DNA from 3 places in the Arthrobacter sp. 05T442 genome. Region 2 is predicted to be linked to each of the others. Evidence: riboswitches for the same ligand, from Rfam matches in the RefSeq annotation. Region 2 holds a riboswitch; each other region holds the start of a gene.
The links. Region 2 has a riboswitch for S-adenosylmethionine ahead of metX (homoserine O-acetyltransferase MetX). Riboswitches for the same ligand answer to the same signal wherever they lie in the genome.
Positions count from the first base shown of each region.

Region 1: linked by a shared signal. The riboswitch ahead of AC1DES_RS11980 (DUF1737 domain-containing protein) and the one ahead of metX (homoserine O-acetyltransferase MetX) in region 2 are both predicted to bind S-adenosylmethionine.
Region 3: linked by a shared signal. The riboswitch ahead of AC1DES_RS08700 (aminotransferase class V-fold PLP-dependent enzyme) and the one ahead of metX (homoserine O-acetyltransferase MetX) in region 2 are both predicted to bind S-adenosylmethionine.

Region 1 covers NZ_JBFTKM010000011.1:20,739-26,524, reverse strand. The annotation lists gene AC1DES_RS11990 (glycosyltransferase family 2 protein) at 1-757, opposite strand, end outside; gene AC1DES_RS11985 (ATP-grasp domain-containing protein) at 744-1,676, opposite strand; SAM riboswitch class IV at 1,965-2,079, shown strand; gene AC1DES_RS11980 (DUF1737 domain-containing protein) at 2,093-2,404, shown strand; gene AC1DES_RS11975 (rhodanese-like domain-containing protein) at 2,401-2,826, shown strand; gene AC1DES_RS11970 (O-succinylhomoserine sulfhydrylase) at 2,827-4,035, shown strand; gene AC1DES_RS11965 (glutamate--cysteine ligase 2) at 4,022-5,152, opposite strand; gene AC1DES_RS11960 (UDP-N-acetylglucosamine 1-carboxyvinyltransferase) at 5,273-5,786, opposite strand, start outside.
Region 2 covers NZ_JBFTKM010000032.1:13,806-19,591, reverse strand. The annotation lists gene metX (homoserine O-acetyltransferase MetX) at 108-1,301, opposite strand; SAM riboswitch class IV at 1,313-1,428, opposite strand; gene AC1DES_RS18580 (bifunctional o-acetylhomoserine/o-acetylserine sulfhydrylase) at 1,582-2,898, opposite strand; SAM riboswitch class IV at 2,963-3,078, opposite strand; gene AC1DES_RS18575 (VOC family protein) at 3,286-3,924, shown strand; gene AC1DES_RS18570 (CPBP family intramembrane glutamic endopeptidase) at 4,081-4,848, opposite strand; gene AC1DES_RS18565 (histidine phosphatase family protein) at 4,937-5,617, shown strand; gene hutI (imidazolonepropionase) at 5,669-5,786, opposite strand, start outside.
Region 3 covers NZ_JBFTKM010000006.1:151,009-156,794, reverse strand. The annotation lists gene aroA (3-phosphoshikimate 1-carboxyvinyltransferase) at 1-1,204, shown strand, start outside; gene rsgA (ribosome small subunit-dependent GTPase A) at 1,188-2,303, shown strand; gene hisN (histidinol-phosphatase) at 2,393-3,205, shown strand; SAM riboswitch class IV at 3,285-3,398, shown strand; gene AC1DES_RS08700 (aminotransferase class V-fold PLP-dependent enzyme) at 3,433-4,902, shown strand; gene AC1DES_RS08695 (class I SAM-dependent methyltransferase) at 5,021-5,786, shown strand, end outside.

The sequences.
Region 1 (5,786 bases), on a different contig from region 2:
CCACCCGGTAGCCGGCCTTGTGCACCCTCCAGGTCAGTTCCAGGTCCTCCCCCACCATGTCTTCCCGTAACGGCCCGATGTCCTCGATGACCGCGCGGCGGAACGCCCCGATGTGGCCGGAGACGACGGGAAGGCCGCCGATCAGCGCCAGCGCGCGCCGGACCATGCCGATTTCGATGTGGCTGGTGAAGGCCGGAACCCGGGTTTGCACCCGGTTCAGATTCACCGCCCTGTCGTCGCCGCAGACAGCGCCGGTGCGCTTGTCCTCGAAGCCCCGGAGCATCCGGAGGACCGTGCGGGCGGAGAAGATCCCGTCCGCATCAGCGAACATGAGGACGTCGCCGGTGGCGTTGCGGATGCCCAGGTTAAGGGCGGCCCCCTTGCCGGCGTTGGCCTGCGTCAGGACGGTGATCCGCGGATCGGCTGCCGCGAGGCGTTGCATCAGCCCGGCGGTGTTGTCGGTGGAACCGTCGTCCACGAGGATGACGTCGTACCGGTCGTACCGGGTGAGCTGGATGGACCGAACGCAGTCCTCAATGACTCTTGCCTCGTTGTAGGCCGGGACAATGATCGAGACGCTGGGCCACTCATCCAGGAGAGTTGGCACACCGCGGCGCCGCCGACGGGAGGCCCGGACTTCGAACCAGACCGCCAACGGCAGGATCAGGAGCTTCACGAGACCGAACACGAGGATCGGCAAGCCGAGGAGCAAAAGCAGGAACAATGCCCCCGGGACGGCTGGTTCAAACCAGGACACTGGCGTAGGCTCCCGCGCCTGGCCGGAACGATGCCGGGTTGAAAGAGGGAAGCGTGAACGACGCCAGGACGGCATCGAGGAGTTCGGGAGCAGCTTCGCTGTTCGCGCCGAAGCGGGCGGTCACCGCAAGCACCACCGGGGTCCCGTCCCCGCGTCGTCGGACATCGACATCGACCGGGCCGGCCAGACCGAGAGCCCGGACGGCAGCCATCGCCACATTGCCCACATCCATGGACTCTCCCGTTCCCAAACGGCGGGCGGACACCGCGTTGCCGTGGGCCAGTTCGGTCTTTTCGACGACGATGGCGAACGGCGCCGTGCTGTTGTGCGCGGGCGTGCCGAAGACCATGGGCCCGTACTCGGCGCCAGGGATGAACTCCTGGACAATCTGCCCTTCCGGAAGGCTGGCCCAATCCACGCCGGTGGTGCCGTCGACGACGATCACCCCGCGCCCGCCGCGGCAGACCCGCGGCCTGATCACGACAGGGCCGCCGAGCGCGGCCATCGCGGCGCCTGCGTCGGCGAAATCACCGGGGACGCCGAAGCGGGGGACGGGGACGCCTCCCTGCCGGAGTTGCCACGCGGTGAAGAGCTTGTCGTTGGCGAGGGCCACCGGGCCGGGGTCCCCGATGATGACGCGCACGTCCGCCCCGAACCCGGCACGGGCTGCCGCGATATGCGGAAGTTCCTCGCTGAGCGTCGGGATCACCAGGTCGATCTTCTCGCTGGCAATGAGCCGGCGCAGCGCCGAAATCCTTTCCGGATCGGTGGCGGGAGGGACCGCCACGACGGTGAGGCCGGCCTCGGCGGGAAGGTCACGGAAGTCTGTGCCGAGGACCGGAAAGCCCCGGGCCCTGAGCTGGGCGGCGACGGCGCGGCCCGCGGGCCCGCCGATGCCGGTGACGAGGATGCGGGGCATCAGAGTTTCTCCATTTCGGTGCTGAGCGGGCGGACGGGAGCTAACCGAACGTGCACTCCCAGTAAATGCGAGCGGCCCGGGGGAACGCCCGAGTAGGCACCACTCGAACTGTCGGGCCGGAACCGGAATCCCGCACAGGTAATACCTCTCTTGTGGCACTACGGCGCCTTGTCTTTGACCGCCGGGCCCCGAACCGTCCAGGGACACTGAGCGCCGCGGGCGGGCCGGTTACTTAACATGACGACGGCGGCGGTGCGGGCCGGAGAAGTAAGTGTTACGTTTTTGGGGAGTAATGAGAACCGGCGTCAAGCCCTGACTGGCCGGTCGGCAACCCTCCTCCCACGGCGGGGTGCCTCAGGTGAAGACTCGGCATCATCGACCATTCGATCTGCAAGCGTGAAAGAAGGAGATCCGTCATGCCTGACGCGTCCACCCCAGCGGCACCTCCCGCCGCACCCGAAACGGCCGCGGAGGAAAAACTGGCCTACCGGCTGTTCACCGGCCCCGATGACCGCGCCTTCTGCGAGCGTGTCTCGGCCGCACTGGCCGACGGCTACGTCCTGCATGGAAGCGCCTCCGCCACCTTCAACGGCAGTACCGTGATCGTGGCGCAGGCCGTCGTCCTGCCGGCCGCCATCGCCAGCGCGGACGCCGCCGTCGCCAGCGCTGTGGATGATCTGGAGAGCGACGGTTTCGGCTCGGAAGACGCCTTCGAGGGCCACGCATGAGCTACGCCGGAGACCTTAGTCCGCAGGAGGCCTGGGCCAAGCTGCAGGACGGCGCCATCCTGGTGGACGTCCGCACGGAGGCCGAATGGGCCCACATCGGCATCCCGGAAACCGCGGCCGCGACCGCGACCGAACAGCCAAACGGCACCCTGTTCATCCAGTGGAACCTTGCCGGCGGCATCCCCAATTCGCGGTTCATCGCCGAACTGAAGGCGCGGGTGCCGGAGGACACCGCCGTCGAACTCGTGTTCCTCTGCCGCTCCGGGGCCCGCTCCATCGCTGCCGCGACCGCAGCCACGCAGGCCGGGTACACCTCGTACAACGTCCTCGAAGGCTTCGAAGGCGAACCGGACCGCTACGGCGACCGGACCGTCAACGGCTGGAAGAACCGCGGCCTGCCCACCAGCATTGGAAAGAAATAAGTGACTTTCAACCCCGACGCCGCCGGCTGGAGCCCCGACACCCAGGCTGTCCGCGGCGGCCTTGACCGCACCGGCTTCCAGGAAACCACCGAACCGATCTTCCTGAACTCCGGATTTGTCTACGAATCCGCCGCCGCCGCCGAGCGCGCATTCACCGGCGAGGACGACCGCTTCGTCTACTCCCGCTACGGCAACCCCTCGGTCGCGACCTTCCAGGAACGGCTCCGGCTGCTCGAAGGCACCGAGGCATGCTTCGCCACGGCATCGGGCATGTCAGCCGTCTTCACCGCTCTCGGCGCGCTGCTCGGGGCCGGTGACCGTGTGGTCGCGGCCCGCTCGCTCTTCGGCTCCTGCTTCGTGATCCTCAACGAGATCCTGCCCCGCTGGGGCGTGGAGACGGTCTTCGTCGACGGCCCGGACCTGGACCAGTGGCGGACCGCGTTGTCCAAGCCGACGACGGCGGTCTTCTTCGAGTCGCCGTCGAACCCGATGCAGGAAATCGTCGACATCGCCGCGGTGAGCGAACTCGCGCACGCCGCGGGAGCCACCGTCGTCGTCGACAACGTCTTCGCCACTCCCCTCCTGCAGCGCTGCGGAGACCTCGGCGCGGACGTGATCGTCTACTCCGGCACCAAGCACATTGACGGGCAGGGCCGGGTCCTGGGCGGTGCCATCCTGGGAACCAAGGAGTTCGTGGACGGGCCCGTCAAGCAGCTCATGCGGCACACCGGTCCGGCACTGTCCGCCTTCAACGCCTGGGTCCTGGCCAAGGGCCTGGAAACCATGGCGCTGCGCGTCAACCACTCCTCGGCGTCGGCGCTGCGCCTGGCCCAATGGCTGGAAGAGCAGCCCGCCGTCAGTTGGGTCAAGTATCCGCTGCTGCAGTCCCACCCGCAGTACGAGCTCGCCGCGAAGCAGATGAAGGCCGGCGGCACCGTGCTCACGCTGGAGCTTTGCCCCTCGCCAGGGCGCTCCGCGAAAGAGGCAGCCTTCGCCCTCCTGGATGCGCTGCGGATCATCGACATCTCCAACAACCTGGGTGATTCGAAGTCCCTCATCACGCACCCGGCGACGACGACCCACCGCGCCATGGGCCCGGAAGGCCGGGCGTCGATCGGACTGAGTGACGGCGTAGTGCGGCTGTCCGTGGGCCTGGAAGACGTCGAGGACCTCATCCGCGACCTCGGGCAGGCGCTCAAGCAGATCTAGCCGGAACTGCCTTCCCAATGCCCTGCTGCGTTGTCACGTTGACCGCGTGGGCAACGACGCCGGCCAGCCCGGCATCGCTGAACTGGCGGCGCTGTGCCTGGGAACCGGTGCCCTGCTCGAGGATCCGCTTCACGCCCGCGCGTACCAGGGGGAGTTCGCCCTGCTCTGCCAGCACCGGGGCCACGTAGTCCACGAGCGCTTCGACGACCTCCCGGGCAGGGGCGGGCCGGAAGCTGCCGAAATCCAGCAGCTGCCCGGCCACACCGCAGTTGCTCGCCTGCCAGGCGGCCATCCGCAGGAGAACGGTGGGCACGGGGGCGGGCTCGACGCCGTCGTTCCACTCCCGGCTTGCCGATTCCACGAGCGCGCGCACCAGGACCGCGATCAGTGCCGTGTCCTCGGCCCCGAGGCACACGTCGGCCACCCTGATTTCCACGGTGGGATGGTGCCGGCACAGCCGGGCGTCGAAGTAGATCATGCCTTCGTCGAAGAGCACGCCGCTTTCCAGCAGTCTGCGGACCACGCGCCGGTAGACGGCCAGGCTGCCAAAGATCATCGACGGGCCCGCAGCCGGCCACCGGTTCCAGGCCTGCGTGCGGTAGCTTTCGAATCCTGTCTCCGCGCCATTCCAGAAGGGCGAGTTGGCGCTGAGGGCTATCAGCACGGCCAGCTTGTCGCGGATCCTGTCCATGACCGCGACCCCCTCTTCGGGGGACTCAACGAAGGTGTGGACGTGGAGGCCGCACGTCAGCTGGTCGCGGACAGTGACGCCGTACCGTTGCTCCATGGTGGCGTACCGCGGCTTGGGCGTGGTGTGGGTCTCCGGGGCAAGCGGGGACGTGGCCAGGGCCGCCACGCGGGCGCCGTGCATCCGGGCGGCCTGGTCCGCGGCGGTCCTGCCCTGCCGGATTTCCGCCAGCAGCCGTGCATGATCCAGGCACGGCACGGTCTGGGTTTCGATCTGTTCGAGCTTGAGCTCGTAACTGAATCCGGCGTCGTCGTGGCACACGATGTCCCGGGGATTCAGGCGGGCCATGAGGGCGTCAGCCAGGGCAAGCGGGGAGCCCGTCCCCGGGTCGACAATCAGGAGCTCTTCCTCAACGCCGAAAGTGCGCATGCATCTATTGTGCGCGGGAGGACAGGGCCCGCGCCACAACGCGGCGCCACTCCGCGCCCGTCCCGGGGCCCCGGATGGGCGGGGGTGACCGCGCGGCTCAGGCCGGGACGAGCCGGGGAATCAGTCCTGGAAGTACTCGATCTTCGCGCCGATGGTGTTGAGGCGCTCGGCCAGGTCCTCGTAGCCGCGTTCAATGACGTAGATGTTGCGCAGTTCCGAGACTCCGCGGGCGGCAAGCATGGCCAGCAGCAGGCAGGCGGCCGGACGGAGGGCAGGCGGGCAGCCCACCTCGGCCGCACGCCACTTGGTGGGCCCGTTGACGTAGATCCGGTGTGGGTCAAGCAGCTGCACCTGGGCGCCCAGCTTGTTCAGTTCGGTCAGGTAGATCGCCCGGTTCTCGTAGACCCAGTCATGGATCATGGTCTGTCCCTGGGCGTTGGCAGCAATGACGGCGAAGAACGGCAGGTTGTCGATGTTCAGGCCGGGGAACGGCATGGGGTGGATCTTGTCTTCCGGCGCGCGCAGCTCCGAGGGTTTGGTGGTGACGTCGACCAGCCGGGTCCGGCCGTTGCGGGCCACATACTCGCCGGAGATTTCAAGCCGCTGGCCCATCTGTTCCAGCGTGGCGAGCTCG
Region 2 (5,786 bases):
ATACCCCCGCACCTAACGTGCGGAAGACCCGGAACGGCAACCCACGAACCTCTTTGAACCCGAGGTTCCAGTCCTCCGGACCGGGAACCGGCCACACTTCATATCGTCTAGGCGAAGAAGATCCGGCGGAGCTGCCCGCTCAGCTGGCCGATTTCAGTCAGGAAGCCGTCATGGCCGATCGGCGCCTCGATCAGGTGCAGGTCCGCCCCGCCCGGCAGGGCGTCGGCGAGTTCCCGGGACTGGGCCGGGAAATACAGCCGGTCCGAGTCCACTGCCGCGACCAGGAACTCCGCGGTGGCCGGCGCCAGGGCCTCCTCGAGGGCCCCCCGTCCGCGGCAGATGTCGTGGCTCATAAGGGACTCGGTAATGGCGATGTAGCTGTTGGCGTCGAAGCGCCGGACCAGCTTGTTGCCCTGGTGGTCCAGATAGCTTTCCACCTGGTAGCGGCCGCGGCCGGCCACCGATCCGGCCTCCAGCGGCGCCTCGGATTCCTGGGCGTTCCGGCCGAACCGTCCGTCCAGTTCCGCGGCGGAGCGGTAGGTGATGTGCGCGATCCGGCGCGCCAGGGCCAAGCCGGCTTCCGGTTCCGGGCCGCCGTAGTAATCGCCGCCGTTGAAGTTGGGATCCTGCCGGATGGCCAGGGTCTGGGCCTGGGCGAAGGCGATCTGCTCTGCCGTGCTGCTCGCGCCCACGGAAATAACGGCGCAGCGGCGGACCCGGCCGGGGTACGTGACGGCCCATTCGAGGGCGCGCGCCCCGCCGAGGGATCCGCCCAGCACCGCGTACCAGCTTCCGATTCCCAGGGCATCCGCCAGCCGGGCCTCGGCCGCGGTGGTGTCCCGGAGGGTGGCGAGCGGGAACCTGGAGCCCCAGGGGCGCCCGTCCGGAGCCGGCGTCGAAGGCCCGGTGGAGCCGTAGCAGCCGCCGAGGATGTTGATCGAGACGACGAAGTACTTGTCCGTGTCCACGGGAGCGCCCGGGCCGGCGAGCTGTTCCCACCAGCCGGGCTCTTCGCTCGCGCCGCGGGTGACGTGGGTGTCTCCGGTGAGGGCGTGTTCGATCAGCACCGCGTTGGAGGCGTCCGCGTTCAGGGTCCCCCACGTCTCGTAGGCCAGGACCACTTCCGGCAGCCGGCCGCCGGATTCGAGGTCCAGGGCTCCGATCCGGAGGTACCGGACGGTGCCATCGGGTACCGCCGCGTCGGCCACCACCGCCTCAGGCGGCACGGGAGCTGCGGGCTCGTTCTTGTTCTCGGAGGGTTTGGTTCCGGGTACACCACTGCGGGTGACGGCAATCGTCATGAGAGGACCTAACTTCGCGCTTGCCCGCCGTCAGCTGACCGGCAGGCCAGGTCTTCACCCGGGGCACCCCGCCGCAAATGGAGGGTTGCCGGCCAGCAAGCCGGGGCTGTCACTGGCACTCATGACCTCCACTGAGTCTACGAAACCCGGTGCGGGAATGGCCAAGATTGTGACTTCCATGTGACAGGACTGCGTCCTGTACACCGAGACCGCCGGAAACCGACGAGTTCGCCCGGGCCTTACGGCGACGTCGACGGTTTCCGGCGAATTCGGGGTGTCCCTAGGCGCTCTTCGCGGCGCGGAATCCGGCGTCGAGGTCCGCGATGATGTCATCGATGTGCTCCAACCCGACGGAGAGCCGCACGAGTCCCGGGGTGACGCCGGCGATCTCCTGCTGCTCCGGCGTCAGCTGGCTGTGCGTGGTCGACGCCGGGTGGATGACGAGGGAACGGACGTCGCCGATGTTCGCCACGTGCGAGTGCAGTTCCAGGGCGTCGACAAAACGCTTGCCGGCCTCCGCTCCTCCGGCGATGTTGAACGCGACGACGGCGCCGGTCCCCTTGGGCCCGTATTTGCGGCCCCGCTCGTACCAGCGGCTGGACGGCAGCCCGGCGTAGGCGACGGATTCGACGTCGTCCCGCGCCTCCAGCCATTCGGCCACCCTGACGGCGTTGGCGACGTGTCGTTCGACGCGCAGGCTCAGGGTTTCGATGCCCTGGGCGATGAGGAAGGCGTTGAATGGTGAGACCGCCGAGCCAAGGTCGCGCAGCAGCTGGACCCGGGCCTTGAGGATGTAGGAAAGGTTGGCGCCCAGGGCGCCGTCTTTGCCGAGGTCGCGGGCGTAGACGAGGCCGTTGTAGGTGGGGTCCGGGGTATTGAAGCCTGGGAACCGCGCGGGGTCCTTGCCGAAGTCGAAATTGCCGGAGTCCACGATCACGCCGGCGATCGCAGTACCGTGCCCGCCGAGGTACTTGGTGGCGGAGTGCACCACGATGTCCGCACCCCACTCGATCGGCCGGATCAGGTACGGGGTGGAGAGGGTGTTGTCGACGATCAGCGGCACGCCCGCCTCGTGCGCCACCTTCGAGACGCCTTCGATGTCCAGCACGTCCTGGCGCGGGTTGGAGACGACCTCGCCGAAGAACAGCTTGGTGTTGGGCCGGACGGCGCCGCGCCACTGCGCCAGGTTGTCGGGGTCCTCGACGAAAGTGACGGAAATGCCGAACTTCTTCAGAGTGTGGGCCAGGAGGTTATAGGTTCCGCCGTAAAGGCTGGGGCTCGCCACCACGTGGTCGCCGGCCTCGGCGACGTTGAGGATTGCTAAGGTCTCCGCGGCCTGGCCGGAGCTCAGGAGCAGGGCTGCGAGTCCTCCTTCCAGACTGGCCACGCGCTGCTCTACGGCATCCTGGGTGGGGTTGCCGATCCGGGTGTAGATCGGGGCGAGCTCGGCCAGGGCAAAGCGGTTGGCGGCACTTTCAGCGCTGGGGAACACGAACGACGTCGTCTGGTAGATGGGCAGGGACCGGGCGCCGGTGGCGCTGTCCGGCTCCTGGCCGGCGTGGATCTGGCGGGTTTCGAAGGACCAGGCATTGGACATTGGAGAGCTCCTCAAGTAACCGGGCACAGCCCGCCCCCGGGACCATCGGTCCGGGACGGCACAGGCGCCGCGCTTGCCCTCCGGCGGGCGCCGGACGGCCAGGTCTTCACCCGGGGCACCCCACCGCGATACGAGGGTTGCCGGCCAGCAAGCCGGGGCTGTGTGCTGGCACTCATGACCTGGCATCAGTCTAGGAAGACCCGTCCGGCGCTGGATAGCTTTGTGACGAAAATGAAGATGACGGGCGCTGTGGCCGCGCCCCAGGGAACTGGAACCCGCGCGCTGGGGGCACCAGCGGGCGCGCCGCACAGGGACCCCGAATGACATCCCACCACGGTTAGGGGACCCTAAGCTGAGAGCTCCATCACAAAGTGCCAAGATGAGGGCATGCGCATGGATCACGTCTCTTACGCCTGTGAACACGATGGCTTGGCAGCCACCACCGAACGAATCGCAACTGCCCTCGGCGTCGAAGCCGTGAAGGGCGGAGTGCACCCCCGATTCGGGACCCGCAACATGATCATCCCGCTCGCGGGACACAAGTACCTGGAAGTCGTGGAGGTCCTGAACCACCCGGCGTCGGACAAGGCCCCGTTCGGCCAGGCAGTCCGTGCACGCTCCGAAGCGGGCGGCGGCTGGATGGGCTGGTGCGTCGAGGTCGACGACCTCGCCCCCTTCGAGGAGCGGCTGGGCCGCGCCGCCGCCAACGGCAACCGGAAGTTCCCGGACGGCCGCGAGCTGGTCTGGAAGCAGATCGGCATCCTCGGACTCATCGCCGACCCCCAGGTGCCCTACATGCTCAAGTGGGAGGGCGATCCGGCGCTTCACCCCTCCAACGCCTACGAGAGCAACGTCAAGATGTCGGCCCTGACCATTGCCGGCTCGGCAGCACGGGTCACCGAATGGCTCGGCGAACCCGTCGAGAAGCCGCTGGAAGACGTGGCCGTGAACTGGATCGCGCCGCACGGCACCCCCGGCATCCTCTCTGTCACCTTCGAAACAGCCTCCGGAGCCGTCACCATCTGAGGCCCTGACCGCCCCGCACTTCGGCCGCCATCAGCGGGTGTCAATGACGTCACCCATCGATGGCGGCCGATATTTCTTAAGCAACTCGGGGTCACTTACCGCCCGTCCGGGGGCTCCGGATGGGCCTTAAATGACCCCGCGTTGGTTTGGCGGGGCTCAGCCCAGGCCGATCGCCTTGCCGAAGAGGCTGAAGCCGACGAACGCCACCGTGTCCAGGATGGCGTGGGCGATCACGAGCGGCATCACACGGCGGGTCCGGGTGTAAATGAGGGCGAAGATGACGCCCATGATGGCGTTGCCGATGAACGGTCCGAAGCCCTGGTACAGGTGATAGCTGCCGCGCAGCATGGAACTGGCGAAGATCGCCACGGGCATGCTCCAGCCGAACTTGCCGAACCGGTCCAGCAGGTAGCCCACCACGATCACTTCCTCCACGATGCCGTGCCTGACTGCGGACAGGACCAGCACCGGCACCGTCCACCAGTAGGAGTCAAGCGCACTCGGGATGATCGCCGTCGTGATGCCGAGCGCCCGCCCGGCGGCGTAGAGGCCCAGCGAGGGAACCCCGATCATGGCGGCGAGTCCCACACCCTGCAGCAGGTCCTTGCCGGGCCTGGCGAAGTTGAAGCCGAGCTTCCGGAACGCCGAGGTGCCGTGCTCGCCGGCCGGACGGTGCTCCGTCAGGAAGTAGATCACCAGGACCACCGGGACCAGGGCGAAGACGATGTCCAGCAGTTGGTAGGTGAGGTCGAAGTATTCGCGGGTGCTCTGCGAGCGGTTCAGCGTGGACGTCCCCTGCGCCAGCGGCGCCTTGGTCATCTTGTCCAGCAACTGCACCACGGAATAGACCGCGGACTGGCCCAGCGAGAGCCCCAGGACAATCCACACTTCGATCCGCAGCCGGCGGCGGGAGGGAACCAACATGGTCCTATCTTGCCTGCACTTGCCGAAAGTTTCCTGATGCCGCCACACGTCCCGGGCGGGCCGCGCGCCCGGAACTATGCTGGGGCTTATGAGCGCGCCCGGGAAAATCATTCTGATCCGCCATGGCCAGTCCGCGGCCAATGCCGACACGTCGATCTACAACAGGGTGCCGGATTACCGGATCCCGTTGACCCCGCTGGGAGTGGAGCAGGCCCGGGCGGCCGGCGAGGAAGTGCGGCGGCAGCTGGACGGCCGCCAGGCGTGCGTCTATGTCTCCCCGTACCTCCGGGCCTACCAGACCCTCGAGGCCCTCAACCTGGGTCCGCTGGTGGAGCGGGTGATTGAGGAGCCGCGGCTGCGGGAGCAGGACTGGGCCAATTTCCAGATCGCCGGTGACATCGAGGACCAGAAGGAACTCCGCAACGCCTACGGCCATTTCTTCTACCGCTTCCGCGAAGGCGAGTCCGGCTCCGATGTCTACGACAGGATTTCCTCGTTCATGGAGACCCTCTACCGGCACTGGTCCAAACCGAACTACGCCCCGAATGCGCTGTTCGTGACCCACGGGCTGACCATGCGCCTCTTCTGCATGCGCTGGTTCCACTGGTCCGTGGAATACTTCGAATCCCTCAACAACCCGGACAACGCCGAGGTCCGGACGCTCCTGCGGACGGCCCGCGGCAAGTATGAGCTGGACAAGGCATTCACCCAGTGGGAGGAGCGCCGCGTGGACGAGACCGTCCTGGACGCGCCGCCCATGTTCTTCTAGCGCGGCTGCGTCCCGCAGGGCCGGCTGCCCGCCTGCCTGGGTGCAGGGGGGTCACCTCATGCGCTGGGGGACGCCTGCCCGCCACACGGCGTGGGTCAGCGGGATGCCGGGCCGGTAGGCCAGGTGTGTGGCGGACGGTGCGTTGAGCAGGTGCAGGTCCGCGCGGTGC
Region 3 (5,786 bases), on a different contig from region 2:
CGCCTTGCGCCAACTCGGGGCCACCATCACTGAAGTCCCCGGTGACGGCGCCTTTGGCCCTGACCTGAGCATCACCCCGATCAGCCTCGACACACCCGCAACCAAGGCGTCCATCGACTGCGGCCTGGCCGGCACCGTCATGCGGTTCGTTCCCCCGGTCGCTGCCTTGCGCCAGGGCCTGACACTCTTCGACGGGGACCCCCACGCCCGCAAACGGCCGATGGGAACCATCATCGAGGCCCTCGCGGGGCTCGGCGTCGCGGTCGGCAGCCCCGACGGCGGCCCGGCGTCCTCGCTGCCGTTCACCGTGCAGGGCGCCGGCGCAGTGCGCGGCGGCCACCTTGTCATCGACGCCAGCGCGTCCTCGCAGTTCGTGTCCGCGCTGCTGCTGGCCGGGGCGCGCTTCGCGGACGGGCTGCACCTGGAGCACGTCGGACCGCCCGTGCCGAGCCTCGACCACATCAATATGACCGTTTCCGTGCTGCGCGGCGTAGGCGTCAGCGTGGACGACTCGCGCCCGGACCACTGGATCGTCTCGCCCGGCAGCATCAGGGCTTTCGACCACAGGATCGAACAAGACCTCTCCAACGCCGGCCCGTTCCTGGCGGCGGCCCTGGCCACCCGCGGCACGGTGCGGATCCCGGACTGGCCGTCCGGGACCACCCAGGTCGGCGATCTCTGGCGCAGCATCCTGGCCACTATGGGAGCCACCGTCACGCTGGAAAACGGCACACTCACCGTCACCGGCGGGCCGGAGATCCGGGGCGCCGACTTCGACGAAACGAGCGAACTCGCCCCCACCGTCGCAGCCCTGTGCGCCCTGGCTACCGGCCCTTCGCGCCTGAGCGGCATCGCGCACCTCAGGGGACACGAGACGGACCGTCTCGCCGCACTGGTAGCCGAAATCAACCGACTCGGCGGCGATGCCGAGGAAACCTCCGACGGCCTGATCATCCGCCCGGCAGCCCTGCACGGGGGCGTCGTCCACAGTTACGCGGACCACCGCATGGCCACGGCAGGCGCCATCCTGGGCCTGGCAGTACCCGGCGTCGAAGTCGACGACATCGGCACCACGGCCAAAACCATGCCGGACTTCCCGCAGCTCTGGACCGCGATGCTGGCCCACGGTTCCCTGCCGGGCTCCGCCACGGAACGCGCGGCCCCCGCCGAAGAGAAGGATGCCACCGTTGGCACGCAGCACTGACTCGTGGGATGAATCCGACGTCCGGATCCGCCCCAACAAAAAAGGCACCCGCCCCCGCACCAAGGACCGGCCCAGCTACGACGAGGCGGTCACCGGGCGGATCATCACGGTGGACCGCGGGCGCTACACTGCCGTCGTTGGCGAAGGCACCGGCGACGAACGCAAGATCATCGCCGCCAGGGCCCGCGAACTTCGCCGCTCCCCAGTGGTCGCCGGCGATTTCGTCTCCCTGGTCGGAGACGTCAGCGGTGAACCGGACACCCTCGCCCGCCTGGTCAAGATCCAGGACCGCAAGACGCTCCTGCGGCGCAGCGCCGATGACACCGACCCCATTGAACGCGCCGTCGTCGCCAACGCGGACCAGCTCGTGGTGGTGGTCGCTGCGGCCAATCCGGAGCCGCGGACAGGCTTCATCGACCGGGCCCTCGTGGCCGCCTACGATGCCGGCATCGCACCGCTGCTGCTCGTCACCAAGGCTGACGTCAAGGACCCCGCGGAGCTGTTGTCCAACTACCGGCACCTCGACTTCCCGGTGATCATCTCCAAGACGGCGGATTCGGCTGCGTCCGGCATCGACGCCCGCTCGGACGACGGACTCTCCGCGCGGCTGGACAAGGACGCGGTGTCCCAGCTGCGCGGCTACCTCGACGGCAAGGTCACTGTCATGCTGGGCCACTCCGGCGTCGGCAAGTCCACCATGGTCAACGCGCTCACGGGAGCCGAGCGGGCCACCGGCGGCGTCAATGCGGTGACCGGCCGCGGACGCCACACCTCCTCCTCGGCGCTGGCCCTGAAAGTCAACGATGCCCCGGCCGGCAGCTGGATCATCGACACCCCCGGCATCCGGTCCTTCGGCCTGGCCCATGTGGATCCGGACCGGATCCTGCGCTCCTTCCCCGACCTCGAGCCGGGAACCGATGACTGCGAGCGTGGCTGCAAGCACGATTCCACCGCCGTCAACTGCGGGGTCGACGCCTGGGTGGCCGCCGGCCACGCGGGAGCCTCCGGCCCGGCCCGGCTCGCCTCCCTGCGCCGGCTGTTGGGGACGGACCCGCGGATGGAAGCCCAGGACGTCAAGGAACTGGGCACCGTCTCGTAGGGCCTACGGCCGGGCTGCCGGTCCCCCGGCCTGCGGCGCCGCGACGTGGCCTACCGCCTGCCGGCCCGCTTTGGCGGTAGTTTGGAACCATGAGTCAACCCGCTTCGAGCTACAACGATGACCTGCGCCTTGCCCATGTACTGGCAGATTCCGTAGATTCCCAGACCATGAGCCGCTTCAAGGCGCTCGACCTTCGGATAGAGACGAAGCCCGACCTCACGCCTGTGACCGACGCCGACAAATCCGCGGAGGAGGCCATCCGGGGCCAGCTGTCCCGTTCCCGCCCCCGCGACGCCGTCCTCGGCGAGGAATTCGGCAGTTCCGGCCATGGCTCCCGCCGCTGGATCATCGACCCGATCGACGGCACCAAGAACTTTGTCCGTGGCGTCCCGGTCTGGGCCACCCTGATCGCCCTCGTGGACGAGGGCGAACCGGTCGTCGGCGTCGTCAGCGCCCCGGCACTGGGGAAGCGCTGGTGGGCGGCCAAGGGTGCCGGCGCCTACACGGGCCGATCACTTGCTGCGGCCACCCGGCTGCGGGTGTCCAACGTCTCCGAGCTCTCGGACGCCTCACTGTCCTACTCGAGCCTGACCGGCTGGAAGCAGCGCGGCAACCTGGACGAGTTCCTGGGCCTCACCGAAGAAGTCTGGCGCACCCGGGCCTACGGCGATTTCTGGTCCTACTGCCTGGTGGCCGAGGGCGCGGTCGACATCGCCTGCGAGCCGGAGCTGAACCTCTACGACATGGCCGCCCTGGTGCCGATCGTGACCGAAGCCGGCGGCCGCTTCACGTCCCTGGAAGGCGAAGACGGCCCGTTCGGCGGCAACGCCCTGGCAACAAACTCGATCCTCCACTCAGAAGTCCTGAAGCGCCTCAACCCGGGCCTGGACGACCTCCTCTAAGCGCCCGTCCCGTAACAAAGCGCTTCACATTGGCGCCGGGCCTTTTCCCCGGCTGCGCGGATGTCCTAGGCTCGAAGCAGGTCACGAGTGCCAGCGCAAAACCCCGGTTTGCTGGCCGGCAACCCTCCATTCGCGGTGGGGTGCCCCGGGTGACGACCTGGCCGGTCCGGTACGGACCCGGCAAGCGCGGATCCCCGGTGCGTGGGGTCCTTTTCGAGCGAGGTCCCATGACAACTGCCACTTTTCCCGCCGCCATCCGTGCCACAGCAGGCTCCCAGGCCGGCCGCCCCGACGTTCTGCTGTCCGGTGCGGACTCCGACGCACGGTTCGCCATCGCCCGCCGGCCGCTCTCCGCGGTAACAGGTGCAGAGATCCAGGCTCCGCTGATCAACGGCGGACACGTCCGCTACGCCAATCTGGACTACGGCGCCTCGGCCCCCGCCCTGTCCGTGGTCTCTGCCTACCTGAACGAGATCCTGCCGTTCTATGCGAGCGTGCACCGCGGCGCTGGCTACGCCTCCCAGATCAGCACGTCGGTATACGAGAACGCCCGGAGCATCGTGCGGGACTTCGTCGGCGGCCGCGCCGATGACTCCGTCATCTTCACCCGGAACACCACCGACTCCCTCAACCTGCTGGCCGGATGCCTGCCCGTGAGCGGGGGCCGGCACACCGGCGAGGTGCTCTACCTCGACATCGAACACCACGCCAACCTCCTGCCGTGGCAGAGCGTGCCCCACCGCAGTGTCGTCGCGGCCCCCACCCTCACGGCCACGGTGGAGAAGCTGCGCGGGGAACTGGCGCACGGGGGCATCAGCCTGCTTGCCGTGACTGGAGCCTCCAACGTCACCGGGGAAATCCTGCCCGTCCGGAAACTGGCCGCCCTGGCGCACGAGTTCGGGGCGAGGATCGTCGTCGACGCCGCCCAGCTGGCGCCGCACCGGCGGATCGATATCGCCGCCGACGACGTCGACTACGTCGCCTTCTCCGGCCACAAGCTGTACGCGCCGTTCGGTGCGGGCGTCCTGGTGGGACGCCCCGACTGGCTCGACGCCGGCACCCCGCACCTGGCCGGCGGCGGCGCCGTCCGTGACGCACGGCTCGATTCGGTCAGCTGGACCACCGGCCCCGCACGGCACGAAGGCGGATCCCCCAACGTCCTGGGCGCGGCGACGCTGGCCCGCGCCACGGAAGTGATCGCCGCCCTGGACCAGGAGCAGTGGCACGCCCATGAGAACGCCATCCGCGCTTTCCTTGTCGACGGGCTCCAGGGCATCGACGGCGTGAGCGTCCACCACATCTTCACAGACACCACTGCAGATGGCGACGGGGAGGGCACCGGCACCATCGGCGTCGTCAATTTCTCGGTCGAAGGCTACGACGCCGGCCTCGTGGCCGCCTATCTCTCGGCCGAACACGGCATCGGCCTGCGCGACGGCCGCTTCTGCGCCCACCCGCTGCTCAAACGGCTCGGCCTGCCCGCCGGCTCCCTGCGGGCCAGCTTCGGCCTCGGCTCACGGCTGGAGGATGCACAGCGGCTGCTGGCCGGCATCGAACGACTCCGGCAGACCGGACTTGGCTGGGACTACGTGGTGGACGCCGGCCGGTGGGTGCCGGCGAACGACACCCGCAGCTACCCGCACTGGGCGCCGAACACACCCGGCACCGCAGGCGCGGCGCCGTGTACTGAAGACTAGGCCCTGGCGGCCAGGCGCCGAAGGCCAGTCACTGAAGACCTCGCCCTGAAGGCCAGCGCGAGTGCGGTAAATTCGAAGGGTATCCACAACACCAGGACTTTCCCGAAGGAGATCGCACGTGGCACGCGGCGGCCCCAGGCTCCACAACGGACCCAAACTCCACAGCGGGCGGCGCCAGGAGCTCGGGCAAAGCTTCCAGGACGGCGGGGAACACTACGAGCGTGTCCGCCCGGGCTACCCTGGCGAATCCGCAGACTGGCTGATCCCGGCCGGGGCGCGGAATGCCGCGGACATCGGCGCCGGAACCGGCAAGTTCACCGCGCTGCTGATCGATCGTGGACTGCACACGGTCGCGGTCGATCCCTCGGCGGACATGCTGGAACAACTGCGCCGGACGCTGCCGGGGGTCCCCGCCGTCGTGGGAACGGCGGAGGACACCGGACTCGAGGCTGAAGCCTTCGACCTTGTCACGGTGGCCCAGGCCTGGCACTGGTGTGATCCCCTTCCGGCCAGCACGGAGATCGCCCGGGTCCTCCGGCCCCGTGGTGTCCTGGGGCTGGTCTGGAACCAGCTGGACACCTCGGTTCCCTGGGTGCACCGGCTCTCGCGCATCATGCATGCAGGGGACGTCCACAAACCGCACTTTACGCCGACCGTGGGCCCGGAGTTCACCGGCCTGGCCAGCCAGCTGACCCGCTGGGAAGATTCCGTGACCCCGGAGGACATCAAGGAACTGGCCAAGACCCGCAGCTACTATCTGGCAGCAACGGAGGCCACCCGGTCCAAAGTCATGGGAAACCTGGACTGGTACCTGCAGGAGCATTTGGCCCATGCCCCCGGCGAGATCCTCAGCCTGCCGTACCTGACGCAGACCTGGCGGGCGG